3 regions of the Streptomyces sp. NPDC005181 genome follow, and region 2 is predicted to be linked to each of the others. Evidence: riboswitches for the same ligand, from Rfam matches in the RefSeq annotation. Region 2 holds a riboswitch; each other region holds the start of a gene.
What was found. Region 2 has a riboswitch for cobalamin ahead of ABZV38_RS06345 (ribonucleoside-diphosphate reductase subunit alpha). Riboswitches for the same ligand answer to the same signal wherever they lie in the genome.
Positions count from the first base shown of each region.

Region 1: it holds a riboswitch for cobalamin, as region 2 does, so the genes downstream of both, ABZV38_RS04390 (cobalamin biosynthesis protein) here and ABZV38_RS06345 (ribonucleoside-diphosphate reductase subunit alpha) in region 2, are expected to answer to the same signal.
Region 3: it holds a riboswitch for cobalamin, as region 2 does, so the genes downstream of both, ABZV38_RS25970 (hypothetical protein) here and ABZV38_RS06345 (ribonucleoside-diphosphate reductase subunit alpha) in region 2, are expected to answer to the same signal.

Region 1 is NZ_JBEXID010000004.1:66,686-76,114, reverse strand. It holds partial or broken gene cobC (Rv2231c family pyridoxal phosphate-dependent protein CobC) at 1-435, opposite strand, end outside; gene ABZV38_RS04415 (ZIP family metal transporter) at 516-1,238, shown strand; gene ABZV38_RS04410 (cobyrinate a,c-diamide synthase) at 1,244-2,725, opposite strand; gene cobO (cob(I)yrinic acid a,c-diamide adenosyltransferase) at 2,719-3,327, opposite strand; gene ABZV38_RS04400 (putative cobaltochelatase) at 3,327-5,351, opposite strand; gene ABZV38_RS04395 (cobyric acid synthase) at 5,530-7,089, opposite strand; gene ABZV38_RS04390 (cobalamin biosynthesis protein) at 7,086-8,066, opposite strand; cobalamin riboswitch at 8,217-8,348, opposite strand; gene ABZV38_RS04385 (hypothetical protein) at 8,511-8,744, opposite strand; gene ABZV38_RS04380 (inorganic phosphate transporter) at 8,757-9,429, opposite strand, start outside.
Region 2 is NZ_JBEXID010000006.1:75,678-85,106, forward strand. It holds gene mctP (monocarboxylate uptake permease MctP) at 1-1,229, shown strand, start outside; gene ABZV38_RS06340 (GNAT family N-acetyltransferase) at 1,383-1,883, shown strand; cobalamin riboswitch at 1,924-2,062, shown strand; gene ABZV38_RS06345 (ribonucleoside-diphosphate reductase subunit alpha) at 2,204-4,600, shown strand; gene ABZV38_RS06350 (ribonucleotide-diphosphate reductase subunit beta) at 4,600-5,613, shown strand; gene ABZV38_RS06355 (hypothetical protein) at 5,565-5,819, opposite strand; gene ABZV38_RS06360 (helix-turn-helix domain-containing protein) at 5,901-6,875, shown strand; gene ABZV38_RS06365 (family 20 glycosylhydrolase) at 6,980-8,887, shown strand; gene ABZV38_RS06370 (D-Ala-D-Ala carboxypeptidase family metallohydrolase) at 9,022-9,429, opposite strand, start outside.
Region 3 is NZ_JBEXID010000047.1:19,208-28,636, reverse strand. It holds gene ABZV38_RS25975 (ABC transporter ATP-binding protein) at 1-1,020, shown strand, start outside; cobalamin riboswitch at 1,184-1,344, shown strand; gene ABZV38_RS25970 (hypothetical protein) at 1,782-2,243, shown strand; gene ABZV38_RS25965 (hypothetical protein) at 2,236-2,523, shown strand; gene ABZV38_RS25960 (2Fe-2S iron-sulfur cluster-binding protein) at 2,695-4,335, shown strand; gene ABZV38_RS25955 (hypothetical protein) at 4,641-5,108, opposite strand; partial or broken gene ABZV38_RS25950 (transposase) at 5,873-6,091, shown strand; gene ABZV38_RS25945 (ABC transporter ATP-binding protein) at 6,263-7,231, shown strand; partial or broken gene ABZV38_RS25940 (MBL fold metallo-hydrolase) at 7,390-7,743, shown strand; gene ABZV38_RS25935 (ATP-binding protein) at 8,201-9,429, shown strand, end outside.

The DNA of each region.
Region 1 (9,429 bases), on a different contig from region 2:
ATGTGCCCGGCACCGGGCTCCACGCAACGGTCCATCCGGATGTGCGGGCGACGCCCGCCGGGCCACCGCACACGTCACCTTCCCCACCCGCCCCCGGGGGCTCGACTTCCGCTTCGGCACGAGCAGTTCGTCCGCGCCGACGAGAGCCGCCGCCTCCGCGACCGACGGCGTGCCTACCGCGGCGAGCGACGCTCCCGACGGATTCGGTACGACGACCGCGGCCAGCTCGTCCGCGCGGTATGCACGCACCGGTACGCCCAGCCGCGCCGCGGCGCCGACGATCCCGGGCTCGTCCGCCTTGGCCTCGACGGTCGCCAACTCCACGACGCTGCGGGGCGAGAGCCCGGCCTCGCGCAGCACGGAAAGGACGAGCCCCAGGACTTCGTCGACCGTCACGCCGCGGCTCGCCCCGACCCCGACGACCAGCAGAGCCACAGGAGAAATCCTTTCGCGAAGTGGAGGGACGGGGCGGGTCCGAGATGCGGGCACCCGGGGCGATCGGCTAGCAAGAGCCCATGGCGGTGTTCGTCGCGCTCGGCGCGTTCCTGATGACCCTGGCGGGCGGCTGGGTCGCCCAGCGCGTCACCGACCGCCGCCACCTGGTGCTGGGCTTCGCCGGCGGGCTGATGCTCGGCGTCGTCGGCCTCGATCTGCTGCCCGAGGCGATCGACGCCGCGGGGGGAATGGTCTTCGGCGTCCCGGCGGCGCTGCTGCTGTTCGTGGGCGGCTTTCTCCTCGCCCATCTGGTGGAGCGTCTTCTCGCCGTACGCCAGGCGGCACATGGCGCCGGCGAACAGCGTGTGCCGCAGGTCGGACTGACGGCAGCGGCGGCCATGGTCGGGCACAGCCTGATGGACGGGGTGGCGCTCGGCGCGGCCTTCCAGGTCGGCGGCGGCATGGGCGCCGCCGTCGCGCTCGCCGTCATCACCCACGACTTCGCGGACGGCTTCAATACGTACACGATCACCAGCCTGTACGGGAACGCCCGCCGCAGGTCCCTGACGATGCTGTTCGCCGACGCCCTGGCACCGGTCGTGGGAGCCGCGACGACCGTGCTGTTCACCCTTCCGGCGGAACTCCTCGGCTGCTATCTCGGATTCTTCGGCGGCGCACTGCTGTACCTCGCCGCCGCCGAGATCCTCCCCGAGGCGCACCACGAACACCCGGCCCGCTCCACGCTGCTGTGCACCGTGGCGGGAGTCTGCTTCATCTGGCTGGTGGTGGGCATCGCGGACTGACGGCGTCACCTCGCGGCCCGCTCGACGAACCGCCGGGCGATGCCCGGCGCCGACGCCCAGTGCGTATGCAGATAGCTGGCATGGACGCCTTGCTGGACGAAGCCCTCCACACGCCGCTCCGGCAGATGCATGCCCCACGCGGGAGCGGAACCAGCGCCCGGCTCGAGCACCGTCCGGTGGAACTCGTGCCCGCGCAGCCGTGTGCCGACCGCGGCCAGCGCACTGTCGGTGATGGCGACGGCCTCCCGGTAACCGAGCGTCAGTGACTTCGACATCCGGGCCTTGGCGTCCAGCACCCCGCACATCGGCAGCCCGTCGAGCGCACGCGACAGATAGAGCAGCCCGGCGCACTCGGCGGCGACGGGTGCCCCGGCGGCCGCGAGACCGGCAACGGCCTTGCGGAGCGGCTCGTTGGCGGACAGCTCGGGGGCGTACATCTCCGGGAACCCCCCACCGATGACGAGCCCATGGGTGCCCTCGGGCAGGGCCTCGTCCCGCAACGGATCGAACGTCACCACCTCGGCCCCGGCGGCGGCGAGGAGCTCGCTGTGCTCGGCGTAGGAGAAGGTGAACGCGGGCCCCCCGGCCACGGCAATGACGGGCCGGCCACGACCCGGCCCGCCCGGGCGGGATTCCAGTCCGTGCGGCGTCCGAGAACCGGGGTCCGGGACGGAGCCCCGGTTCCGGGAAGGGGCGGGCAGGGGAACAGCCGCGTCGCAGGAGCTCCCGCCCCCCACCGCACCCCGCACGGCCCCCACCGGATCCCACGCCCCCGACGCGGCAGGCGTCCCCGGTGCCGACCGTGCCAACGCCATCAACGCATCCAGATCGCACCCGCCCCCCACCTGCGCCCCCATCGCCGCGACAGCGGCCACCGCATCGCCCCGCCGCTCGGCCACCGGCACCAGCCCCAGATGCCGCGAGGGCGTGGCCATCTGCTCGGCCTGCCGCAGCACCCCCATCACCGGCACGCCGGACTCGTCCAGCGCCTCCCGGAGCAGCATCTCGTGCCGGTCCGAGCCGACCTTGTTGAGGATCACCCCGCTGATCCGTACCTCCGGATCCCACGAGGCGAAGCCGTGCACCAGCGCGGCGACCGACCGCGACTGCGACGACGCGTCCACGACCAGCACCACCGGCGCCTGCAGCAGCTTCGCGACATGCGCGGTCGATGCCAACTCGCCCTGCCCGGACGCCCCGTCGTAGAGCCCCATCACCCCCTCGACGATCGCCAGGTCGCACCCACGCGCCCCGTGCGCGAACAGCGGAGCGACCAGCTCCGGCCCGCACATGTACGCGTCGAGGTTGCGTCCCGCCCGCCCGGTGGCCAGCGAGTGATAGCCGGGGTCGATGTAATCGGGTCCGACCTTGTGCGGCGACACGGCGAGACCGCGCTGCGCGAAGGCCGCCATCAGGCCCGTCGCCACGGTGGTCTTGCCGCTGCCGGAGGCCGGCGCGGCAATCACCAGTCGCGGAATCGTCACCACTCGATGCCCCTCTGGCCCTTCTGCCCGGTGTCCATCGGGTGCTTCACCTTCGACATGTCGGTCACCAGATCAGCGGCCTCGACGAGCTTCTCCGGGGCATTGCGCCCGGTGATCACCACATGCTGCGTGCCGGGACGGTTGCGCATCACCTCGACCACCTCATCGGTGTCGATCCAGCCCCAGTGCATCGGGTACGCGAACTCGTCGAGGACATACAGCTTGTACGTCTCGGCGGCCAGGTCACGCTTGACCTGCTCCCAGCCCTCCCGGGCCTTCGCCTCGTTGTCCGCGTTGTCGCCGTGCAGGCCGCGCTGCACCCACGACCAGCCCTCGCCCATCTTGTGCCAGGCGACCGTGCCGCCCTCACCGCTCGCGCCGAGCACCTTCAGCGCGTTCTCCTCGCCGACCTTCCACTTCGCCGACTTGACGAACTGGAACACCCCGATCGGCCAGCCCTGGTTCCAGGCGCGCAGCGCGAGCCCGAACGCGGCCGTCGACTTGCCCTTGCCGATACCGGTGTGGACGAAGAGCAGCGGACGGTTGCGGCGCTGGCGAGTCGTCAGCCCGTCGTCCGGCACGGTGGTCGGCTGTCCCTGCGGCATTAAGCGGCCCTCCTGTTGGATCCGTTGATTCCCTGGGTTCCCTGAACGTCCCTGACGAGCCAGGCGATCGAGTCGGCCCGCAGGTCGTCCAGCGTGACGGCGGTGCCGCCGAGATCGCGCGCCAACCGGCCGGCCAGCCCGAGCCGCACGACCCCCGATTCGCAGTCCACGACGACGGACGCCGTGCCCTCTGCCTCGTGCAGCCGCGCGGCCCGCGCCGCCAGCGCCACCGGGTCCGGGCCGCCGGTCGCCCGCCCGTCCGTCACCACGACCAGCAGCGGCCGCCGCGACGGATCGCGCAGCCGCTCCACCCGCAGTACGTCATGGGCCTTCAGCAGCCCGGCCGCAAGCGGAGTACGCCCACCGGTCGGCAGCGTCTCCAGCCGTGCGGCGGCCGCGTCCACGGACGATGTCGGCGGCAGCGCCACTTCGGCGCCCGTGCCCCGGAAGGTGATCAGACCGACCTTGTCCCGCCGCTGGTACGCGTCCAGCAGCAGCGACAGAACCGCGCCCTTCACGGCGCCCATGCGCTGCCGGGCGGCCATCGACCCGGATCCGTCCACGACGAAGAGCACCAGGTTCCCTTCACGCCCCTCCCTGGTGGCCTGCCGCAGATCGTCCCGCCGCATCACGAGACCGCGCCCGGAGCGTCCGCGCGCGTGCTGGTGCGGGGCGGCGGCCTGAACGGTCGCCGTCAGATGCAGCTTGGTCAGCAGCCCATCGGGCCGCCGCGCGCCGGTCGTGCGACCGTGCTCGGTACGCGCCCGGGACCGCCGCCCCGCCGCACCCTCGCCGATCCCCGGCACGCTGAGCATCTTCGTCCGGAACGGCTCGGCAGCTCGTACGGGCTGCTGCTCTCCGCCCCCGGCCGGGCGGCCCTGCGAGGGGAGTCCGGGCGTGTCGCCGTCCCCCGCCTCGGCCTGCGGCGGCGTGTCGGGCCCGTCCCCCTGCGGAGGCTGCCCGCCCCCACCCGGCCCGTCCGGACCGGGATCGTCCCCGCCCCCGTCCCCTTCACCGCTGTTCTGCTCCAGCGTGTCGTCGAGCTTGTCCTCGTCGAGACCGGGCGCGTCGAACGGATTGCGGCGGCGCCGGTGGGGGAGCGCGAGCAGGGCGGCCTGCCGGACGTCCTCGGCGAGCACGTCGGTACGTTCCGCCCACGCGGCCAGCGCGGTCGCGGTGCGGGCCATCACGATGTCGGCTCGCATCCCGTCGACCTCGAAGGCCGCACAGGTGGCGGCGATCTGCCGCAGGGCACGGTCCCCGAGCGTCACCTGAGGAAGCAGCGCCCGCGCGGCAACGATCCGCTCCCGCAACGCACCTTCCTCCTCGGCCCACCGGGCGGCGAACCCGGCCGGATCGTCGTCGTACGCGAGCCGTCGCCGTACGACCTCGACCCGCTGATCCGTCTCGCGCGACGCGGCGACCTCGACGGTCAGCCCGAAGCGGTCGAGCAACTGCGGCCGCAGCTCGCCCTCTTCGGGGTTCATCGTCCCGACGAGAAGGAACCGCGCGGCATGCCGTACGGAGACGCCTTCGCGCTCCACGTACGAGGCGCCCATGGCGGCCGCGTCCAGCAGCAGGTCCACCAGGTGGTCGTGGAGCAGATTGACCTCGTCGACATAGAGAATCCCGCGATGCGCATCGGCGAGGAGCCCGGGCTCGAAGGCCTTCACCCCGTCGGCGAGCGCCCGCTCGATGTCGAGCGCCCCGACGAGCCGGTCCTCGGAGGCTCCCACCGGCAGTTCGACGGTCCGCGCCGCCCGCGAAACGCCGCCCCCGGCTTCGTGGGGCCCATCGGGACACGCCGGGTCGGGCGACACCGGGTCGCACGAGAACCGGCACCCGGAGACGACATCGATCTGCGGCACGAGCGCGGCGAGCGCCCGCACGGCGGTGGACTTGGCGGTCCCCTTCTCCCCCCGCACGAGCACACCACCGACGGTGGGCGATACGGCGTTCAGCAACAACCCGAGCCGCAGGTCGTCCTGCCCGACGATGGCGGTGAAGGGGTACGGGGTACTCACAAAGCCTCCTTGACGACGTCATCCATCCATGAACCGGTGACCCGTTCCGGTCCGCCTTCCAGTCCGTCCGGGCGACTGCTCAGCCCGTCCGGCGCTTGCGGACCGGGGTCCGCGGCGGACCCCGGGTCACGGGAAGCCGAGGGTCGGGGAACAAAGCCCGCCGCAGGCGGCGTCCCCCTCACTCCAGCCGCCCAGCCACCCCAGCCCCACGCCCCCCTCGGGCCGCCGGCACCTCCGGTGCCCCAGGGCCCACAAACGGCAATCCCTCCGGCACCCCCGCCTCGATCAACCGCATCAACGCCCCCGTATCCGCATGCTCCTCGATCAAGTCCCCCAGGCGGTCCAGCTGCTCTTCCCGCAGCTCCCCGAAACTCGTGTCCGGCGCCGGCACGAACCGCCGCCCCGCTGCTTCCGCGACCTCCACCAGGAACCGCCGCCGGAACGCATCGCTCTCCAGCGACCCGTGCCAGTGCGTCCCCCACACCGACCCCACCCGGCACCCGTCCAGGAACGGGTCGCCGCCCCGCACATCGGCGACCCCGTGATGGATCTCGTACCCCTCCACCGGCTCCCCGAGCGCCGAACCGACCGGCCGGGCCAGGGTCTTCTCCCGGTCGAACCGGATCCGTACCGGAAGCAGCCCGAGCCCGTCGACCTGCCCGGCCCGCGACTCCACCTCGTCCTCGATCTGCTCCGCGAGCACCTGGAACCCGCCACAGATGCCGAGCACGGGACGCCCCTGCGCCGCCCGCCGCAGCAGCGCGTCGGCCAGCCCCCGTTCGCGCAGCCAGGCCAGCGCCTTCACCGTGCCGCGCGTGCCGGGCACGATCACCAGGTCCGCGTCGGCCAGCTCCTCCGCCCGGTCCACGAACCGCACCACCACACCCGGTTCGGCGGCCAGCGCGTCCACATCGGTGAAGTTCGACATCAGGGGCACCGCGCACACCGCGACCCGCAGCACGTCCTCGCCGTGCGGCGGCGCGACGACCGACTCGCGTACGGCCCCGCGCAGCGAGACCCGCAGTCCGTCCTCCTCGTCGATGCCCAGGCCGTGGGCGAACGGCAGCACTCCGTACGTCGGCCGCCCGGTCAGCCCGTACAGCATGTCGAGCCCCGGCTCCAGCAGCGACACGTCGCCGCGGAACTTGTTGACCAGATAGCCCGCGATCAGCGCCTGGTCCTCGGCGCCGAGCAGCGCCGTCGTACCGAAGAAGGAGGCGAACACGCCGCCGCGGTCGATGTCGCCGACGACGACCACGGGGAACCGCGCGGCCCGCGCGATCCCCATGTTCACAATGTCGGTGCGGCGCAGATTGATCTCGGCCGGGCTGCCCGCCCCCTCGCAGATCACGGCGTCATACGTGCCCCGAAGCTGCTCCAGACAGTCCACGACCGTGGAGAGCAGCGACTCCTGCCGCCCCCCGTGGTAGCCGCGTGCACTCATCTCGCCCACCGGCCTGCCCATCAGGACGACCTGGCTGGAGCGGTCGCTGCCGGGCTTGAGCAGTACCGGGTTCATCAGCACGGTCGGCTCCACCCTGGCGGCCTGGGCCTGCATCGCCTGCGCGCGTCCGATCTCCGCGCCCTCGCGGGTGACGAACGAGTTCAGCGACATGTTCTGCGCCTTGAACGGCGCGACCTTCACCCCCTGGCGCACCAGCCAGCGGCAGATGCCTGCCGTGACGACGCTCTTGCCCGCGTCCGACGTGGTTCCGGCGACCAGCAGTCCGCCGCTCATGTTCCGCTCCGTCCCGCGGCCGGGCGCCGCCCCGTGGGCGACCGCCGTCCCGCGATCAGCCGGCCCGCCGCGCACACGCCGAGGGCCAGCACCCCCACCCGGCGCGACAGCCGCACCGCGCGCTCGATGTCCTCGGTCTCCACCGCACGGCCGGCCGCGCCGTTCAGCACCGGCCGGTGTTCGACACGGCCGCCGTACGCGAGGGTCCCGCCGAGCCGTACGCCGAGCGCGCCCGCGAACGAGGCCTCCACCGGCCCCGCGTTGGGGCTCGGGTGCTTGCCGGCGTCGGCCCGCCAGGCCCGTACCGCCCGCCGTGGCTGCCCCCCGGCAACCACGGCGAGCGCGGCTGTGAGCCGGGCGCCGGGCCAGCCCACGACGTCGTCCAGCCGGGCCGAGGCCCAGCCGTAGCGCAGATGCCGGGGCGACCTGTGACCGACCATGGCGTCGAGGGTGTTGACGGCCCGGAAGGCGACGAGTCCGGGCACGCCGCCCAGCGCGCCCCACACCAGCGCGCCGACCACCGCGTCGGAGGTGTTCTCGGCGACGGACTCCACCACGGCGCGGGCGATCTGCGGCCCGTCGAGGGAGTGAGGGTCGCGGCCGCACAGATGGGGCAGCCGCTCACGGGCCAGTGCGATGTCACCGGCGGCCAGCGCGCCGCCGATGGCGCGGGCCTCGCGTCCCAGCGAGGTGCCGCCGACGACGGACCAGGTGGCTGCCGCGGTCAGGGTGACGGATGCGGCGGGATGACGGCGTACGGCACGGGCGGCCAGCGCGGATCCCGCCGCGGCGCCTCCGGCGCAGACCAGGGTGTGCAGTGCGCCCCACCCGCGGTGGTCGCGCCACAGTCGGCGCTCGACGCCCGCGGCGGCCCGCCCGAACGCGGCGACGGGATGACCCCGGCGGGGATCACCGAGCAGCAGATCGCCGATCAGACCGGCCGTGGCGCCGTACGCGAAGATGCGGTCGGCTCGCACGGCTCAGCCGGCCGCCCTGCCTCGAAGGACCTTCGTACAGCCGGCTCCCGGTGGGAGCGGCTCAGAAACGGACGACGGCGCACGGCAGCCGGGCATGGCGATATGTCCTCACTCAGGGTCCGCGCCCTGGTTCGACGTGACCGGCGGCGAGAGTCTCCTGGCTCCCGGATCCGCAGTTCCCCCGGCCTTCCAGCCCGCCTGCGCGAGCCGTGACTTCCGGTGTGGGGGACTGCTCCCCGGTGACAGTGGCGGGACCGCGCCGGATTCGCACCGGCTTCCTCTGCTGTCGCCGTAAATGGCTCCTGCAGTCCACCACGCTCCGCGAACGCCCGTCAACCTGGCGTTGACCTGCGGCGGCGCAGTGTGCGCAGACGCACATCGGGCCGGACACACGCGAGGTGTGTCCGGCCCGATGGGACGCGACGACGGGGTGCGGGAAGGGGCTCAGGCGACGATGAGATAGATCCCGTACGCGACCGCGGCCGCACAGAGCCCGAAGCAGAGGTACGCGCCCGTGCGGGCGAGTACCAGGGAGCCTCCGGTGGAGCCGCCCTGCGCCGCCGGTTCCGGCTGCTTGGAGAGGCCGACGATGCCCAGGGTGAAGAGGCCCACCAGCGCCACAGTGACGACGAGGGAGACGCCGAAGACGGAACCGAGAGCTGCCCAGTCGATGTTCATGCTGATCTGTCCTTACACCGTGGCGGGCCGCGCCGGATCGGCGACGGTTCCGGCCGGGGCCGGGATGGTGGTCTTGAGGTCCGTGTCCGTGTCCGCGGCTGCGGTCGCGTCCGCCGTGGTGGCTGCAGCAGCGGTCCCGGTGGGCGGCGGGGTGACGGCCGCGATGGCGGTGGTGATGACACCCGCCGGTTCGGCGTCGTGGCCGGCGGGGGCGACATCGCCGTGACCGACCGGCTTGCGGCGGGACAGCTGCCAGATGGCGGCGGACCCTCCGATCAGCAGGATGGCGACGACGACGACTCCCCAGGTGCCCTGCTTGGTGAGCAACTCCGCGCCCGCACCGACCAGACCGGCAGCCGGCAGGGTCAGACCCCAGGCGACGAACATCCGGGTGGCGGTGGACCAGCGGACGACACCGCCCCGGCGGCCCAGTCCCGCACCCATCACGGCGCCGGAGCACGACTGGGTGGTGGAGAGGGAGAAGCCGAGGTGCGAGGAGGCCAGGATGACCGTGGCCGCACTGGTCTGGGCGGCGAAGCCCTGCGGCGGCTTGAGTTCGGTGAGGCCACTGCCCATGGTGCGGATGATGCGCCAGCCGCCGAGGTAGGTGCCGAGCGCGATGGCCAGACCGGCGGAGACGATGACCCAGACCGGCGGGTTGGAGCCGGGGGAGAGGACGCCGCCG
Region 2 (9,429 bases):
ACATCGCGCTCCAGCTCGTCGGCATCCAGGCGGTGCTGGACGTGATGGGCGTCGGCGGCGGCGAGAACACGCACTGGTTCATCAAGGACCTGCCGCTGCTGATCGCGTTCGCGGTGCTCGCCGCGTACACGTACTCCTCCGGGCTGCGCGCCCCCGCACTGATCGCGTTCGTCAAGGACGGGCTGATCTACCTGGTCATCGTGGTGGCGATCATCTACATCCCGATCAAGCTGGGCGGCTTCGACGACATCTTCGCCAAGGCCGGCGAGGCGTTCTCGCAGACCAACCCCGCAACCGGCAAGCCGCGCGGCGCCCTCGCGCCGGCCGATCCGGGCCAATGGGGCTACGCCACCCTGGCCCTGGGTTCGGCGCTCGCGCTCTTCATGTACCCGCACTCCATCACGGCGACGCTCTCCAGCCGCAGCCGTGACGTGATCCGGCGCAACACCACGATCCTGCCGCTGTACTCGCTGATGCTGGGCCTGCTGGCCCTGCTCGGCTTCATGGCGATCGCCGCCGGAGTCAAGGTGCAGAACGGACAGCTGGCGATCCCGCAGCTGTTCGAGAACATGTTCCCCGACTGGTTCGCCGGGGTCGCGTTCGCCGCGATCGGGATCGGCGCGCTGGTGCCCGCCGCGATCATGTCGATCGCCGCGGCGAACCTCTTCACCCGGAACATCTACAAGGACTTCCTCAAGCCCGACGCGACCCCGGCCCAGGAGACGAAGGTCTCCAAGCTGGTGTCGCTGCTGGTGAAGGTCGGCGCGCTCGTCTTCGTCCTCACGATGGACAAGACGGTCGCGATCAACTTCCAGCTGCTGGGCGGGATCTGGATCCTGCAGACGTTCCCGGCCCTGGTCGGCGGCCTGTTCACCCGGTGGTTCCACCGCTGGGCGCTGCTCGCCGGCTGGGCGGTCGGCATGGCGTACGGCACGCTCGCCGCGTACGGGGTGGCGAGCCCGACCCAGGCCCACTTCGGCGGCTCCTCGAAGGAGATCCCGGGGATCGGCGAGATCGGCTACATCGGCCTGACGGCGTTCGTACTGAACGCCGTGGTGACGGTGGTGCTGACGTTCGTCCTGAACGCGCTGAAGGCCCCGGCCGGAATCGACGAGACGTCACCGGCCGACTACACGGCGGACGCCGGCGACCCGGCCGTCCAGGTGGAGCTCCCGTCCGCCAGGTCGCAGCCCACCACGGCCTCCGACGCGAGCCCGTCCGCCAACTAGGCCTGCTGCACCGGCCAGAAAATGTGGCCCGCCCGGCCCACGCCGGGCGGGCCACATCAGCAACACCGAGCCCGTCCGGCGATCGAGGACAGAGCGGCACCCCGGGCGCACCCGGGCACCCACCGCCCCACCTCCGTACGGCACACTTCCGCCATGGACCTATCGATCAGGCCCGTCGACCCCACCGAACACCACGCCCTCGGCGAGATCACCGCACACGCGTACCTCGACGACGGCCTGCTCGACTTCGGCGCCGACGACCCGTATCTCGAACAACTCCGCGACGTGCCACGCCGCGCCGTCGAGGCCGACGTGCTCGTCGCGGTCGGCACCGACGGCCGGGTGCTGGGCGGCGTGACCTACGCCCCGCCCGGCAACCCGTGGGCCGACATCGCCGGCCCCGACGAGGCCGAATTCCGGATGCTCGCCGTCGCGCGGGAGGCGCGCGGCCTCGGGGCGGGCGAGGCCCTCGTACAGGCCTGTATCGACCGGGCACGCAGCACGGAGGGCGTCACGCGGCTCCTCCTGTCGACGACGCCGACCATGCTCGTGGCCCACCGGATCTACCGCCGCCTGGGCTTCGTCCGGACTCCGGAGCGCGACTGGGAGCCCATTCCGGGCCTTCCGCTGCTCACGTACAGCCTGACCCTGTAAACCGCACACGACACAACATATGGGGGCCGCCTCATCGGGCGGCCCCCACATGTATGCTCGTGCTCGCTGTCGCCGCAGGGAAATCCGGTGCGAATCCGGAACTGTCCCGCAACGGTGTGTTCGGTGTACTTTTGCGCACCCTGTAAGTCCGAGGACCTGCCGACAGCGCGTCCGGCTCGACCGATCCGGACGCCCAGACGTCCGGGCCTCGCGGATGGGCCGGTGGACGCCGCACGGAGTGCTGCCCTCTCCTGGGCACGCCTCTGCCCGGCTGCCCCCGCTCCCCGCCCGGCCCCGAGCCGAGCGAGGGAGAGCACCACATGACCATCGCGCCAGCCGATCCGGCTTCAGTCGCCGAGTCCACGGGAACCACGAACGACGGCCCCGGGACCGCACTGCTGCGGACCCTGACCGACCTCACCGTCGATCTGCCCGACACCGACCCCGGTCGCGTCGCCGCCGCCGCGCTGCGCGGCCGCAACGCCCGGTCGGACGAAGCAGAGTTGCGTTCGCTGGCCACCGAGGCCGCCGCGGGTCTGATCTCCGAGGACCCCGCGTACTCCCGGCTCGCCGCCCGCCTCCTCACCCGCGCCGTCGCGGACGAGGCGGCCGGTCAGGGCGCGGTGTCCTTCTCCGCCTCGGTCGCCGTCGGTCACCGCGAGGGTCTGATCGCGGACCGTACGGCCTCGTTCGTGGCGCTCCACGCGGCCCGGCTCGACACGCTGGTCGAGCAGTCGCTCGCCGACGGCGCCGACGACCGGTTCGGCTACTTCGGGCTGCGGACGCTGCACAGCCGCTATCTGCTGCGCCACCCGCACACCCGTCAGGTCATCGAGACGCCGCAGCACTTCATGCTGCGCGTCGCGGCCGGTCTCGCCGAGGACGACTCGGCGCGCGCGCTGGACGAGGTCGCCTCGCTGTACCGCCTGATGAGCCGCCTCGACTACCTACCCTCCTCCCCCACGCTCTTCAACTCCGGCACCCGGCACCCGCAGATGTCATCCTGCTATCTGCTGGATTCGCCGCTGGACGAGCTCGACTCGATCTACGACCGCTACCACCAGGTGGCGCGGCTCTCCAAGCACGCAGGCGGTATCGGCCTCTCGTACTCCCGGATCCGCGCCCGTGGTTCGCTGATCCGCGGCACCAACGGGCACTCCAACGGCATCGTGCCGTTCCTGAAGACGCTCGACGCCTCGGTCGCCGCCGTAAACCAGGGCGGCCGCCGCAAGGGCGCCGCCGCCGTCTACCTGGAGACGTGGCACGCGGACATCGAGGAGTTCCTGGAGCTGCGCGACAACACGGGTGAGGACCAGCGGCGTACGCACAACCTCAACCTGGCGCACTGGATCCCGGACGAGTTCATGCGCCGGGTCGACGCGGACGGCGACTGGTCGCTGTTCTCGCCCGCCGACGTGCCCGAGCTGGTCGATCTATGGGGCGACGAGTTCGACGCCGCGTACCGGGCCGCCGAGGCCAAGGGCCTGGCCCGCAAGTCGATGCCGGCGCGCGAGCTGTACGGCCGGATGATGCGGACCCTCGCGCAGACCGGCCAGGGCTGGATGACGTTCAAGGACGCCTCCAACCGGACCGCGAACCAGACCGCCGAGCCGGGCCGGGTGGTCCACTCGTCGAACCTGTGCACCGAGATCCTCGAAGTCACCGACGACGGCGAGACGGCCGTCTGCAACCTCGGTTCGGTCAACCTCGGGGCGTTCGTGGCCGACGGGGAGATCGACTGGGAGCGGCTGGACTCCACCGTCCGTACCGCCGTGACGTTCCTCGACCGGGTCGTCGACATCAACTTCTACCCGACCGAGCAGGCCGGCCGGTCCAACGCCCGCTGGCGCCCGGTGGGTCTGGGCGCGATGGGGCTCCAGGACGTCTTCTTCCAGCTGCGGCTGCAGTTCGACTCCCCCGAGGCCCGCGCGCTTTCCACAAAGATCTCCGAGCGGATCATGCTCGCCGCGTACGAGGCGTCCTGCGACCTCGCCGAGCGGTCCGGTCCGCTGCCCGCCTGGTCCGAGACGCGCGCCGCCCGCGGTGTGCTGCACCCCGACCACTACGCCACCGAGCTGACCTGGCCGGAGCGCTGGGACGCGTTGCGTGCCCGGATCGCGAAGAACGGTATGCGCAACTCGCTGCTGCTGGCCATCGCGCCGACCGCCACGATCGCCTCGATCGCCGGGGTGTACGAGTGCATCGAGCCGCAGGTCTCCAACCTCTTCAAGCGCGAGACGCTCAGCGGTGAGTTCCTCCAGGTCAACGGATATCTGGTGGACGAGCTGAAGAAGCTCGGTGTGTGGGACGCGCGGACCCGTGAGGCGCTGCGCGAGGCGAGCGGCTCGGTGCAGGGGTTCGCCTGGATCCCGGAGGACGTACGGGCGTTGTACCGCACGGCGTGGGAGATCCCGCAGCGCGGACTGATCGACATGGCGGCGGCGCGTACGCCGTTCCTCGACCAGAGCCAGTCGCTGAACCTGTTCCTGGAGACGCCGACGATCGGCAAGCTCTCCTCGATGTACGCGTACGCCTGGAAGCAGGGGCTGAAGACGACGTACTACCTGCGCTCGCGCCCGGCGACCCGGATCGCCCGCGCGGCATCCGGCCAGGCCGCGGCCGCCGCCCCCATTCCCGTACAGCAGCCATCGGGCCCCGACGCGGACGCGATCGCCTGCTCCCTCGAAAACCCCGAGTCCTGCGAGGCCTGTCAGTAATGAGCTCCACCGAGAAGAACCTGCTCGACCCCGGCTTCGAGCTGACTCTGCGCCCCATGCGCTACCCGGACTTCTACGAGCGCTACCGCGACGCGATCAAGAACACCTGGACGGTCGAGGAGGTCGACCTCCACTCCGACGTGGCCGATCTCGCCAAGCTGTCGCCCGGCGAGCAGCACATGATCGGCCGGCTCGTCGCGTTCTTCGCGACCGGAGACTCGATCGTCTCGAACAACCTCGTGCTGACGCTGTACAAGCACATCAACTCCCCCGAGGCGCGGCTGTATCTGTCGCGGCAGCTCTTCGAGGAGGCCGTGCACGTCCAGTTCTATCTGACGCTGCTCGACACATACCTGCCCGACCCGGACGACCGCGCAGCCGCGTTCGACGCGGTCGAGGAGATCCCTTCCATCCGCGAGAAGGCGCAGTTCTGCTTCAAGTGGATGGACTCGGTGGAGAAGATCGAGCGGCTGGAGACGAAGGCCGACCGCCGTCGCTTCCTGCTGAACCTGATCTGCTTCGCGGCCTGCATCGAGGGGCTGTTCTTCTACGGCGCGTTCGCGTACGTCTACTGGTTCCGCTCGCGCGGTCTGCTGCACGGTCTCGCCACGGGGACCAACTGGGTCTTCCGGGACGAGACGATGCACATGAACTTCGCGTTCGAGGTCGTGGACACCGTCCGCAAGGAGGAGCCCGACCTCTTCGACGACGAGCTCCAGCAGCAGGTCACCGACATGCTGAAGGAGGCCGTCGACGCGGAGCTGCAGTTCGGCAGTGACCTGTGCGGCGACGGCCTGCCGGGCATGAACACCGAGTCGATGCGCGAGTACCTGCAGTGCGTCGCCGACCAGCGGCTCACCCGGCTCGGCTTCCCGGCGGTCTACGGCTCCGAGAACCCGTTCTCGTTCATGGAGTTGCAGGGTGTTCAGGAGCTGACGAACTTCTTCGAGCGCCGTCCGTCCGCCTACCAGGTGGCGGTGGAGGGCTCGGTCGCCTTCGACGACGACTTCTGATCCTGCAGGGCTCCGTACCACGGGCGCCGTTCGGCCTTCACCGGCCGGGCGGCGCCCGCCGTTTCCGGGAATTCGGCCCGTCGTTGCCGTTCCGCCTCGCGGAGCTGGCGGTCGATGCGGCGGTCGCGAGCGACGCCGACCAGAGTCGGCACCAGGAAAAGTGCGAAAACAGTGGCTATGGACAGGTAGTTCAGGAATGTGTTCATGTCTCTACTCTCGTCCTTGCGGACGGAATCCGGCAGTGGCAGGACTGCCACACAGCATCGAATTACTGCCACACTGGCTTCATGCTGAAGAATGTCGCCGCTCTCCTGCTGGACGAGGTCCACCCGTTCGAACTCGGCGTGCTGTGCGAGGTGTTCGGCCTCGACCGCAGCGACGAGGGTCTGCCGGTCCACGATTTCGCGGTGGTCTCCGCGGAAGGCCCGGTGCTGCAGACGCATGCCGGATTCACCATCAGCACACCTCACGGTCTCGACCGGCTGGAGGAGGCCGACCTCGTCGCCGTACCGGCCGGCAGCCACTTCATGAACCGGGAGTATCCCCAGGAGGTCCTGGACGCCCTGCGCCGGGCGGTGGAGCGCGGCGCCCGCGTGCTGAGCGTCTGCTCCGGTGCGTACGTCCTCGGCGCGGCCGGGCTGCTGGACGGCCGCCGCTGCACCACCCACTGGCGCCACGCCACCGAACTGGCCCGGCGCTTCCCGCGGGCCGTCGTCGAGCCCGATGTGCTGTACGTGGACGAGGGGTCGGTCATCACCTCGGCGGGCACCGCCGCCGGGATCGACGCCTGTCTGCATCTGGTCCGTCAGGCACACGGCCCCGATGTCGCCAACGCCATCGCCCGCCGCATGGTGGTGCCGCCGCACCGTGACGGCGGCCAGGCGCAGTACATTCAGCGCCCGCTGCCGCGCACCGCGTGCGACACGGTCGGCGGGACGCTCGCCTGGATGGAACGTCATCTCGACCGGGAGACGACCGTCGAACAGCTCGCCGCCCAGGCGCACATGTCCCCGCGTACCTTCGCGCGCCGGTTCCAGCAGGAGACCGGCACCACCCCGTATCGCTGGCTACTGCGGCAGCGGGTCCTGCTGGCACAGCACTTGCTGGAGACCTCCGATGAAACAATGGACGTGATCGCCGACCGGACCGGTTTCGGGAATGCGGCCGCACTGCGCCACCAGTTCGTCAAATCCCTTGGTACCACTCCGAATGCCTACCGGCGCACGTTCCGCGGCCCGGCGCCCCTCTCCGAGGTTGCCTGATCCACATCAGATCCGACCTCCGATCATTCATCCAACCATTTCCCGCATCAGTCCATGGACTACGGGCCCCGCTTGCCACAAGGGTCTGGTGCATGGACATGCGGATGGCAGGACGAAGGACCATCGGAGCGGTGGTGACGGCGCTCGCCGCCGCGCTGCTGCCCTGGCAGAGCGCGTCGGCCGAGGGCGGCTCGGCCGCTGCGACCCCACCCGAGGTGCTGCCCACGCTCCGTGAATGGCACGACGGCCAGGGCGAGTTCACACTCACCGACCGGGCCAGGATCGTGCTGGACGGGGTGCGGGACAGTCGTACGGCCGCCGACGCGGGCCGCTTCGCCGGTGAGCTGAACGGCAAGGCGTCGGTGTCACGGGGCCACGCGGCCCGTTCCGGGGACATCGTGCTGCGTCAGAACCCGTCCCAGAAGGGTGTGCTGGGCGCGGAGGGCTACCGGCTCACCGTCGGCGACCGCGTCACTGTCACCGCCGCGACCTCCACCGGTGTGTTCTACGGCACCCGGACCATCCTCCAGCTGCTGAACGACGACGGCCGCGCCGCACGGGGTTCGGCGACCGATGTACCCGCGTACCGCGAGCGCGGAGTCGGGGTCTGCGCCTGCTACATCAACATATCGACACAGTGGTTCGAGCGGCTGATGAAGGACATGGCGTCGCAGAAGCTCAACCAGCTGTGGATCGAGGCGAAGGTCAAGAGCGACACCGACCCGGCTTCGGCGTTCTGGGGCTACTACACCAAGCCGCAGGTCCGCACGCTGGCCGCGATGGCCAGGAAGTACCACATCGAGCTCGTACCGGAGATCAACTCCCCCGGCCACATGGACACTTACCTGGAGAACCACCCGGAGCTCCAGCTCAAGGACCGAAACGGCGTCGCCTCCCCGCCCCGGCTCGACATCTCCCGGCCCGAGGCGCCGGCGTACTACACCTCGATGGTCGACGAGGCACTGAAGGTCTGGGACAGCCGCTACTGGCACATGGGCGCCGACGAGTACATGCTCGGCTCCTCCTACCCGGACTACCCGCAGTTGCAGGCCGCGGCGACCGCGAAGTTCGGCGCCTCGGCCACTCCCGACGATCTCTTCACCGACTTCATCAACCAGGTCAACGCGCATGTGAAGGCGGACGGCAGGTCGCTGCGGATCTGGAACGACGGGCTCGTCGGCAAGAACGCCGTCGTCCCGCTGGACCGTGACATCACCGTCGAGCACTGGCTGGGCGGTGGTTCCATCCAGCAGCCGTCCTCGCTGCTGGCCGAGGGCCGGCCGGTGATGAACTCCGCCTACTCGCTCTACCTGGTACGCGGCGGCTTCACGATGCAGACGCAGAAGCTGTACGAGAGCGACTGGACGCCGTTGCGTTTCGAGGGCCAGACGCTCACCCAGGGGGCGGCGAACCTCACCGGCGCGAAGATCAGCCTGTGGCCGGACAGTGCGGCGGCCGAGACGGAGAACGAGGTGGAGGCGAAGACCTTCATGCCGCTGCGCTTCGTGGCGCAGGCGACCTGGGGCGGCCCGAAGCCGAGCCCGACGTATGCCGGTTTCGAGGCGCTCGCCAGGAAGATCGGTCACGCGCCGGGCTGGGAGAACACCGACCGCACGCCGCTCGCCGACGGTGCGTACCGGCTGACCGCGGGAGCGAAGGCGCTGGCCCCCGCGGCGGACGCGGGCGTGTCCCTGGTCGAGGACAGCGCGGCTTCCTGGGCGCTGACGGCGACCGCCGACGGGTATTACACGGTGCGGTCCACGGAGAACGGCCAGTGCCTGGACGCGGTACGCGGCAAGAAGTATCTGGGCGCGCCGCTGGAGGTGGGGGCGGAGCTGTCGCTCGGAACCTGCTCGGCGACGGCGCGTACGCAGCGCTGGCAGCTGGACACCGGGGCAGGTGCGCTGACGCTGCGCAACGCGATCTCGCAGCTGCATCTGACGGAGCGGGCGTCGGACGGCGCCGCGATCCAGACGACGGGCGCAACCCGGCTGACGGCGGGCGCCGCCTGACGGAACCTGGCTGAGGGCGCCACCCGCCCGGGACCGCCCGGCCGACGGTGCGATCCGCCCGACGCCGCACCGAAAGGGGCCCCGCCCGCCGGATCACCTGATCGCCGGCGCGCGGGGCCCTTCCATGTGCTCGGTCAGACACCGCAGTTGGGCGCCGACCAGAAGTGGCTGGGGCCCTGGTTCACATGGACATGGTCGCCGTGGTCCGGGTAGCCGGGGCCGAGGATCCCGTTGAAGCCGTGGTAGCGGGCTTCCTTGGCGAGGGTGCACAGGGCGTGCGGCCCGGCCCCGAGGTCGGCCGCGTCGCCATACAGATGGCGGCTGTTCGAGGCACCGCCGACCGCGCTGTTGCAGGCCGTGGAGCGGAAGCCGCTGGTGACCCGGATGGACTGGTCACCGAGGGCGTGCCGCAGCGCCTCCAGCTTCCACATCGTGCTCAGGGCGTTGGCCTTCGCGGTGCCGGCCGCGACGGCGCCACCGGCCCAGGTGCTGTTGCAGGTGTTGTGTTCGGCGTACGTGAAGTGGATCGGCGTGCAGTCGTT
Region 3 (9,429 bases), on a different contig from region 2:
AAGGCGTACGGCCCCGGCGCGGCGCCGGTCCTCGACGGCCTCGACCTCACCGTCCCCGGCGGTGCACTGACCGCTGTCCTCGGTCCCTCGGGCTGCGGCAAGACCACGCTGCTGCGCATCATCGCGGGCTTCCTGCGCGCCGACGAGGGTACCGTCACCCTCGACGGACGCGCACTCAGCGGCCCCGGAGTCCACCTTCCGCCCGAACGCCGCCGCATCGGCATCGTGCCCCAGGAAGGCGCGCTCTTCCCGCACCTGAGCGTGGCCCGCAACGTCGCCTTCGGCCTGACCGGCCTCGACCGGGCCGCCCGCCGACGGCGCACGGAGGAGATGCTCGAACTCGTCGGTCTGGCCGGCTACGGCGACCGCATGCCGCACGAGCTATCCGGAGGCCAGCAGCAGCGCATCGCCCTGGCGCGGGCCCTGGCACCGGAACCCGCCCTTGTCCTCCTCGACGAGCCGTTCAACGCCCTCGACGCCGCCCTGCGCACCGGCGTACGGGCCGACGTACGCGCAGCCCTGCGCGCCACCGGAGCCACCGCCCTGCTCGTCACCCACGACCAGCAGGAGGCCCTCTCCACAGCCGACTTCGTCGCCGTCGTACGGGACGGCCGCGTGGCCCAATGCGACACACCGCACGAGGTATACAGCCGTCCCGCCAACCCCTGGGTCGCCGCCTTCGTCGGTGACGCGGTACTCGTCACCGGCACTGCGGACCAAGACATGGCGGCCACCGTGCTGGGCCGCATCCGACTGACGGAGCCGCCCGGCAGGGTCCGCGAGGGCGTGGTGCTGCTCCGGCCCGAGCAGCTCCGACTGACTGCCCCGGATGCGGCCGAAGCCAGTGGCATGGTGACCGACGTTCGCTTCTACGGTCACGACGCCATGGTCACCGTTGCTGTGGACGGCATCGACGAGCCCATCGACGTCCGGGTCCCCAGCCCGGCCGCCACCCGGCCCGGGGAGCGCACAGGCATCGAGGTGATGGGGGAGGCGACTCTGCACTCCGCCGCCGTGTGATTCCGGACGTGCTCCCCGGGGCGGGACGCGGGCCAGGGATCATGTGGCTGCGGCACGATCTGGCGTGTGTTCCAGCGCACGGTGCCTGACGGAGATTCAGCGCAGCTGCGCGGGGCGCACGCCCGTCGTTAGTGTGACGAATGGCGCCCCCATGCGCCCTTGGCTGAAAGTAGCGCTGGGCGGTACGTTTTCGACGTTGAAACGACAGCGCGCGGAAGTCCGGTGAGATACCGGCACGGTCGCGCCACTGTGAACCGGCGTCGCCTCCCCAGGGATGGTGTCCATCGGTGAGTCAGACCCCGCGTTGTCGTGCATGCTCCATCGAACGGGACGCGTGTTCCCCAAGGAGGTTTGCTGTGGCGCTGCCCACCGCAGCCGGATTCGCCGCCTGGTCCGCAGGGACCCTGCCGCCCGCGACGTCGGCCTTTTCCCGCGCCACGCTTCTCAGCGGGCTGATGCTCGGCTAGCCGCAACCGCCGACGGGCGAGCAGAAGGTCGACTGCTCCCCGTTCCCGCACCCGTACGTGCACGGGTGAGCACACCTTCGCCCCATCCAACCGCTCTCTTGCGCGGTCCCGGCCAACTCACGTTCGACAGAAGGTCTCTGTCAGTCGCGCCTCACCGCGTCCGGTTCCCGGTGCGCCGATGTGTCTGGCGGGCCGAGACCTCGCCCTCGCGTGTGTGGGAGAGGGCGGATCGGAACCATCCCCGCGAGCCAAGGCTGACGTTTTCGGCTGCTCGGAACACTCTGGAGGAAATTCGTGGAACATCGTCGTGCTCTCGCTCTGGCGGGCGCCGTAGTGGCCGTCGGCGCTTCGGGCATCGTCGTCGTGGCCACTCTTACGGGTCAGCCGGCGCCGAACACGGCTGGCCTCAAGCCGCCGGGCGCCGCTTCCACGCCACCTGTAACACCCAGTCCAGTGCCGACGGTTGAGGTCACTCGATACGTGGACATCCCGACTGAACCGCCCTCGCCCGAGTGGCGAGCCTCGGACGCGGAGGGTATCGGGACCAACGGGTCGACGGTGTTGAGTCGGGCCGTCGGCTCGCCGAAGCCGGCGGCGACCCGCCCCGCCGACCCGGTGAGACCCGTCGAAGTGGAGTACAAGGAAGAAAGCAAGAAAGACAAGAAGGACATGAAGGACAAGAAGGGCGAGCATGGTCAAGGCGTCCGCGACTCCGGCGACAACGAGAAGCACGGCGAGGACGAGGACGATGACTGATCGCGTCGGCAGGCGTCGGCGTCCGGCTGCCGTGGCCCGGACGCTGATCGGAGGCGCAAGTCTGGCGGTCACACTGCTGTTGGTGGCTGAGTTCGCCTCTACCCAGCACGCCAAGGACGCCGTCCGTCATCAGGAGCAAGGTGATCGGCGTGAGGCACAGGAGCCATCGGGGGGCGAGGCGCAGCCCGCCCCGTCGGAGCATCCGGTGCGGATCGTCACGATCGTGCGGCGATACGTCGGTCTGGCATACGCAGAGCGCGAGTTGCGGACTTCAAGCTGACGAGCGGACTCGTCGGCCTCACGGAGCGCTCCGACAGTCCTTATGCCCGCAGAAGCGCAGGGGCAGCACGATCCCCAGCCCCGTTCCACGTGCTCGACACGCCTGCACGGCGAGCGGGCCTGTCCCTGCATCCCCCAGCCGACGCGTCGGCACTCTCGAAAGGTACACACGATGGACCCCCGGCTGTGGTGGTACGTGGCTCGCGCCACCGGGTTGACCGCGTGGTGGCTGGTCTCCCTGGCGGCGCTCTGGGGACTACTGCTCTCCACCCGAGTGCTGGGGGGCCGGCCGGCCCCCGCTTGGCTGCTGGACCTGCACCGCTGGTTGGGCGGCCTGTCCCTGACCTTCACGGTCCTGCACCTGGCCGCGCTCGTACTCGACCCCGAGCTGTCCTTCGGCTGGATGCAGTTGCTGGTTCCGTTCGCCCGTGAGGCGAATCCCATTGCCCAGGCGTGCGGTGTGCTCGCCCTGTACTTCCTGGCTGCCGTTCAGACCACCTCGCTGCTCAAGTCCAAACTCCCGGAACGGATATGGCGCTACGTCCACCGCACCGCCTTCGTGGTGTTCGTGTCGGCCACCGCGCACACCTTCACCGCGGGCAGTGATGCGGGCGGACCGCTGGTGCAGTACAGCGGAGCCCTCATCGGCGCGGCCTTCGTCTTCCTCGTCGTGTACCGGTTGGCCGCCGGGCGGCGTGTCCGGCACACCGCAGCCCGTACGCCTGCCCCAACCGAGTCGGCGCAGCACCGCGGATTCCACCGGCTCAAGGTCGCCGACGTCCGGCAGGAGACGGCCGACACCGTGTCCGTGGCCTTCGAGGTCCCCGACGACCTCTCGTCTGAATTCACCTTCCGCCCTGGCCAGCACCTCACGCTGAAGACCGTGCTCGACGGCGCGGAGCTCCGCCGCCCGTACTCCATATGCAGTGGCATCGCCGACGGCGAGTTGCGCGTAGCTGTCAAAGCGCAGTCGGCGGGCCGCATGTCCCGATGGGTGAACACCTCCCTGCGGGCGGGCGACGAGGTGGAAGTCGGCGCCCCCAGCGGACGCTGCGCGATCGACCTCAACCCGTTCCGCTCTCGCCACGTGCTGGGAATCGCGGCCGGAAGCGGCATCACCCCGATCCTCTCCATCGTCAAGAGCACCCTGGTCATGGAGCCGCGCAGCCGGTGCACCCTTGTTTACGGCAACCGGGACGATGCCTCGACGATCTTCCGAGAGGAACTCGCCCACCTGGAGGAGAAGTACGCCGAGCGCCTGAGAGTGGTCCACGTCCTCAGTCGTTCCCAGACCGTCGACCCGCTGTTCCAAGGGCGCCTCACCCGTGAGAAGTTCTGTGAACTGACGGAGGTACTCGGTCTCGCCGGTGAAGCGGACGAAGCATTCATGTGCGGCCCGGAGGCGCTCGTCAGCGGCGTGCGCAGCGCCCTGACCGACGGGGGTCTTGCCGCGGAACGCATTCACAGCGAACGGTTCACCGCAGGCGGTGCACCGCCGAGCTCCCCCTCGTCTGACGTAGACAGGAGCGCGAGCCGGTCCCACGAGGTGACGCTGATCGACCGAGGCGCGAAGAACACCGTGATGGTCAGCGAGGCCGAAACCGTTCTCGATGCCGGTCTGCGTGCCGGTATCGACCTCGCCTACTCGTGCCGCGAAGGCATATGTGGCACCTGCCGTGCCAAATCCTCCGGAGGCCCTGTACGACTCGAGGACTGCGACCTGGAGGCATCAGAGATCGAAGCTGGCTACGTCCTGGCCTGCCGGACACACCCTGTGTGCAGCGGCGTGACGATCGACTTCGACCAGCAGTGATGGCGCTGCGGGCGCTCAACCTGTGCGCGTCACCCGTGTCGCCCCGCTCACGCCACTCGGACTTCCGCACGGTGTGATCCCGGACGCATGCGTGCCGCATCCACCCTCATCTGACCGATTTTGGCCAGAGTCCGCATGGCGAGACGGCTTGACGGACAACCCAAGTCGCGACTGTCATGCTTCCGCTGTGGCCGTGATCACGGAGATCGACGAGCAGGCCCTGGCGGCGGGCGGGATGGGCTCTGACCTGAATGCCTCGGGGCCGGCTGGATCAACGGACTCGCCGACTTCGCGCGCCACCGGCCTCAACGTTCCTGGCGCCACCTGACCATGTAGGCGGGCGCTTCCACGTCGTCCCGGTCCTCTGCGGGGGTCTTCCACTCGGCCACCAGCCGCCGCGCGTCAGCGGGTGCCTTCCGCCGAGGCCCGAGCAACGCCTGCAACTCGTCGTAGCACCTGTCGACCCCACCGTGGAAAATGTCGACAGGCGGGCCCGTCGTCGGGCTGCCCTCGGCCGCGCGCTCGCGCCAGTCGGCGGCTACCGCTGACTGTTCATGCTCCAGGGAGAGCGACGCTTCGTCGACTGGCCACACAAGGTACTCGTCGTCGTAGGGATCGTCGGGATGCCAGTAGTCATGAATCGCCTCGAAGTAGTGCGGTGACCCCTGGACATCGGCAATCCCCTTCCTGGGGCCATCGTACCAGTGGAGCTCCACATGGACCCTCTCGAATCCCGCGCGTACCTGCATGAGCCTCTCGGAGTTCTCTATCATCCGGGCAGGGTATGGAACTCCGGTTCGAGCTGCACGGCAATAACCGCTGGGTCAGATTTAGCCTCAATACCCCGGTATTGGATTTAGCCTCGCCGTTTCAGTTGGGGCTGCTGGGCGGCAGAGCCACCCCCGAACCGTCAGCGGAGACATGGAGCTTGGGACGCGAACCGATACCTTGCACGTAGAAAGTGCCCTCCACCTGGACCGACAGAAACCCTCGACAAGGTTCATCGTCCCAGCTCTGAAGGCACTTTCGCGTTCCCGGCCAGCAACCGGTCTCACGCCAAGTGAAACGGCGAGGCTAACTAATCCGTTGTGAAGGTGGTTCCAGAGGGCTGCAGTTCGGCTTCTGGGCCGTCTGGCGTGACGGACGCCTGTAAGACCCCTGGCTGATAAGGCCTCCCGATAGAGCGGCGCTGTCACGGTGTGGGCGGGTTTCACGGAGCGTGCGGGCGCCGGGCAGACGCCTGGGAATCTCCCCGGCCCGTGAGGTCTTACGAGAGAGCGGCGCGGATCCGGCGTCTCCAAGTTCCGTGAAACCCGCCCGCGTGCGTCGTTCGTTGTCGCCGTGGCGCGAGCCCGCCGCAGGGCGACCTCCTGTTCACCTCCGCGAGCTGCGAGCTCTGGCGCAGGCAGAGGCCCCTGGGGTGCGCTGGTGTCACGAACGGCTACCGAGATGGCGGACCGATCGAGTCCTGGGATTAGGACGCCGCGTGACCCGCATGTGCTCGTGACCTGCGTAGACGCTCGAGGATGGGAGAGGCATGACCGTGTTTTGCGGGATCGACTGGGCGGAACGACACCACGACATCGCGCTGGTCGACGGGGCTGGAGAGCTGCTGGCCAAGCGCCGGATCAGTGACGACGCGGCTGGCTACCGAATGCTGCTGGAGCTCCTGGCCGAGCACGGTGACAGGCCCGAGTCGCCGATACCGGTGGCCATGCCGACGACAACGCCTTCTGCACGGTCAGGAACCCGACGCCCTGACGCGCATCACGGCGAATCGCCGCGTACAGATCGACCTTGGACTTCGGCAGCACCCGGGCCCTTTCGTCGTGCAGAGCCCCCGTGGAAGAGGGAGCTCTTGCCGCTGAACTACAGGCGCTCTCGTAACTCACCAACAAAGCCGGCGGGCGGTACTCCGGCTGCTCGGGTGGAGCTGCGCCGCCAAGCTCGCGAGCGTGGACAGCGAAACGGCCCCTCCGGCTGCGGCAAGACCACCCTGCTCCGCATCATCGCCGGATTCCTGCGCACCGGCGCAGGCACCGTGACCGTCGGTGGGCGCACCCTGTCCGGCCCCGGAGTCCACCTTCCCCCGGAGCGCCGCCGCATCGGCATCGTCCCCCAAGAGGGCGCGCTCTTCCCGCACTTGAGCGTCGCCCGCAACGTTGCCTTCGGGCTGAACGGCCACGACCGCGCCGAGCGCCGCAGCCGCACGGAGGAGATGCTCGAACTCGTCGGCCTCGACGGTTACGGCGGCCGGATGCCGCACGAGCTGTCCGGCGGCCAGCAGCAGCGCATCGCCCTGGCCCGCGCCTTGGCGCCGGAACCCGCCCTGGTCCTGCTGGACGAACCGTTCAACGCCCTCGACAGCGCCCTGCGCACCGGTGTCCGGGCAGATGTCCGAGCCGCCCTGCGCGCCACCGGAGCCACCGCCCTGCTGGTCACCCACGACCAGCAGGAAGCCCTCTCCACGGCCGACCTCGTCGCCGTCGTACGGGACGGCCGCGGTGGTCAGTGCGACACGCCGCAACAGGTTTACCGCCACCCCGCCGACACCTGGGTGGCGCGCTTCGTCGGCGACGCCGTACTCATCCCCGGCACCGCCGACCACGGCACCGCAACGACCGCACTCGGTCACCTTCCCCTCGTGGCGCCCCCCGTAGGCCGGAGCGAGGGCACCGTCCTGCTGCGGCCCGAGCAACTCCAGCTCACCGAAACCGCGAATGCCGCACAGGGCACCGTCACCGACGTGACCTTCTACGGCCACGACGCCATGGTCACCGTCTCCGTCGAGGGCCTGGAGAGCCCCGTCGGCATCCGGGTCGCCGGGCCCGTCGCCGTACGCCCGGGCCAGCGCACTGGCATCCTCGTCAAGGGCGAGGCAACACTGCATCCATGAATCGGAGGCGTTCCAGGCTCCCCAGCCAGGTGGGGTAGCGTTGGGGGTTGCGAAGGCGGGCTCGACCGTCGTTCGCCTTCGGCGCGTTCATGCTGCTGCGCGGCGCAGGCGGAGATGAGCGGGAGGGCGAGGCCGGCGGCAAGGCCGTGACCGGTTTCTGGCCCGACATTCACATGACACCCGACGAGGGTGTCCGCGCTCACCTCGATCTCCAGGGCGGGAAGCCCAGCGGCCTGATGCTGCCGATCCACTGGGGCACCTTCAACCTGGCCTTCCATCCGTGGGCCGAACCTGCCGACCGGACGATGATCGCTGCCCACGAGGCCGGCTTCGCCTCTGCCGCGCCCCGGCCGGGTGACCCGTTCGAGCCGGCCGCCCGTCCCGCGGTCGAGCCGTGGTGGCGGGCGGTGGCGGACCAGCCTGCGGCGGGATGGCCCGAGTGGCCTGCGGTGGCGCCGGTCGCCGAACCGCCTGTGGCCCCGGCCGAGGAAGCCCTGGTGTCCGACGGGTGACCAGGGCGATGGACGGGGTGGATGGACGGACGTGCAGGAACGGTGAGCATGTCGGCCCCGTGGGGCCGTTCACCGGGGTGACCCCCTCCAGCTGATTCTCGGCCTCGGCGTCGAACATCGGAACGGCTCGGACCGTCCGGCTCTGCCGGATCGTCCGGGCCGTTCCGCGTTTTCCGGGAGTTCGTTCCGCTCGGCCGCCCCCGTGGCCGCGGACGGGTTCCGATGCGGCGTATTCGGTTGTCCGTGCGAGAGCTCATACCAGAGCGGGACGGATGGCGGGCAAGTTCGACAACTGCCCGCCGCGGATGCTCGATCGGCGACTACCGTGTGTGTCCGGTGATCAACGGCGGGCTCATATCGTTCGAGCCTGCCCGACCGATGACCCGAGCCTGACCCACCACCGTAGGTGCCACCACATGAACGCCGATTCCTGGTGCCCCACGTACCGAGGACGCTGATGTCTCGACTTCGCGCACCCGAAGCGCGACCGGAACGCCGAGAAGGCGGACGGCACGGCCGGCCGGGGGCCCGTGCCCACACGGCCACCGCCAGGCCGCGCGCCGCACAGCCGTCCCCCGAAGCCCGCGTACGCCCCCAGATCTTCCGCACGGCCCTGCTGCCGGCCATCGCCGTCGCACTGAGCGGCGCCGCAGCGGTCACCTTCACCGTCCGCTCCGCGAGTGCCCCGATGACCACCGAGCTCTGGACCGCGCTGGGCGGATCCGCGGCGCTGGCCGTCGCCGCCGTGGTCGCGGCGTTCCTCGGTGCCAGCCGGGTCGCCACCACCGTCCTCGGCCGGTGTCTGGCCCTGCGCCGTGCCAGCGCCCAGGGGCAGGCCGAACTGCAACGGGTGGTGGAGCAGCTCCGCAACGGCGAGCCCATGCCCGCGCGGCGGCCACCGCCGCCCGTCCCGCCCGGCAGCGACGCCTTCGACCTGCTCGCGCAGGAAATGGGCCGCTCGCACGAAGGGGCGGTGGCCGCAGTCGTGCAGGTGTCCCGGCTCACCCACGAATCGGGCGAGGGACAGCGCGTCGAGGTCTTCGTCAATCTCGCCCGTCGGCTCCAGTCGCTCGTACACCGTGAGATTCAGCTGCTGGACGAGCTGGAGCACGAGGTCGAGGACCCCGATCTGCTCAAGGGCCTCTTCCATGTCGACCATCTCGCCACCCGCATCCGCAGGCATGCCGAGAACCTCGCCGTCCTCGGCGGCGCCGTCTCGCGGCGGCAGTGGAGCAACCCGGTCACCATGACCGAGGTGCTGCGCTCGGCAATCGCCGAGGTCGAGCACTATCCGCGGGTCAAGTTGGTGCCGCCGATCGACGGCACGCTGCGGGGGCACGCCGTGGCCGATGTGATCCATCTGCTGGCCGAACTCGTGGAGAACGCCACCGTGTTCTCCGCCCCGCACACCCAGGTGCTGCTGCGCGCCCAGCACGTCACCGCAGGGCTCGCCCTGGAGGTCGAGGACCGCGGGCTGGGCATGCCCGGCAACGAACAGAAGCGGATGAACGCCCTGCTCGCCGCCCCCGACCGGGTCAACGTCTCCCATCTGCTGCAGGACGGCCGGATCGGACTGTTCGTCGTCGCGTCGCTGGCCCGCAGGCACGGCATCGCGGTTCGGCTGCAGAGCAACATCTACGGCGGCACACAGGCCGTACTGGTGCTGCCGCAGTCCCTGCTCGGGAT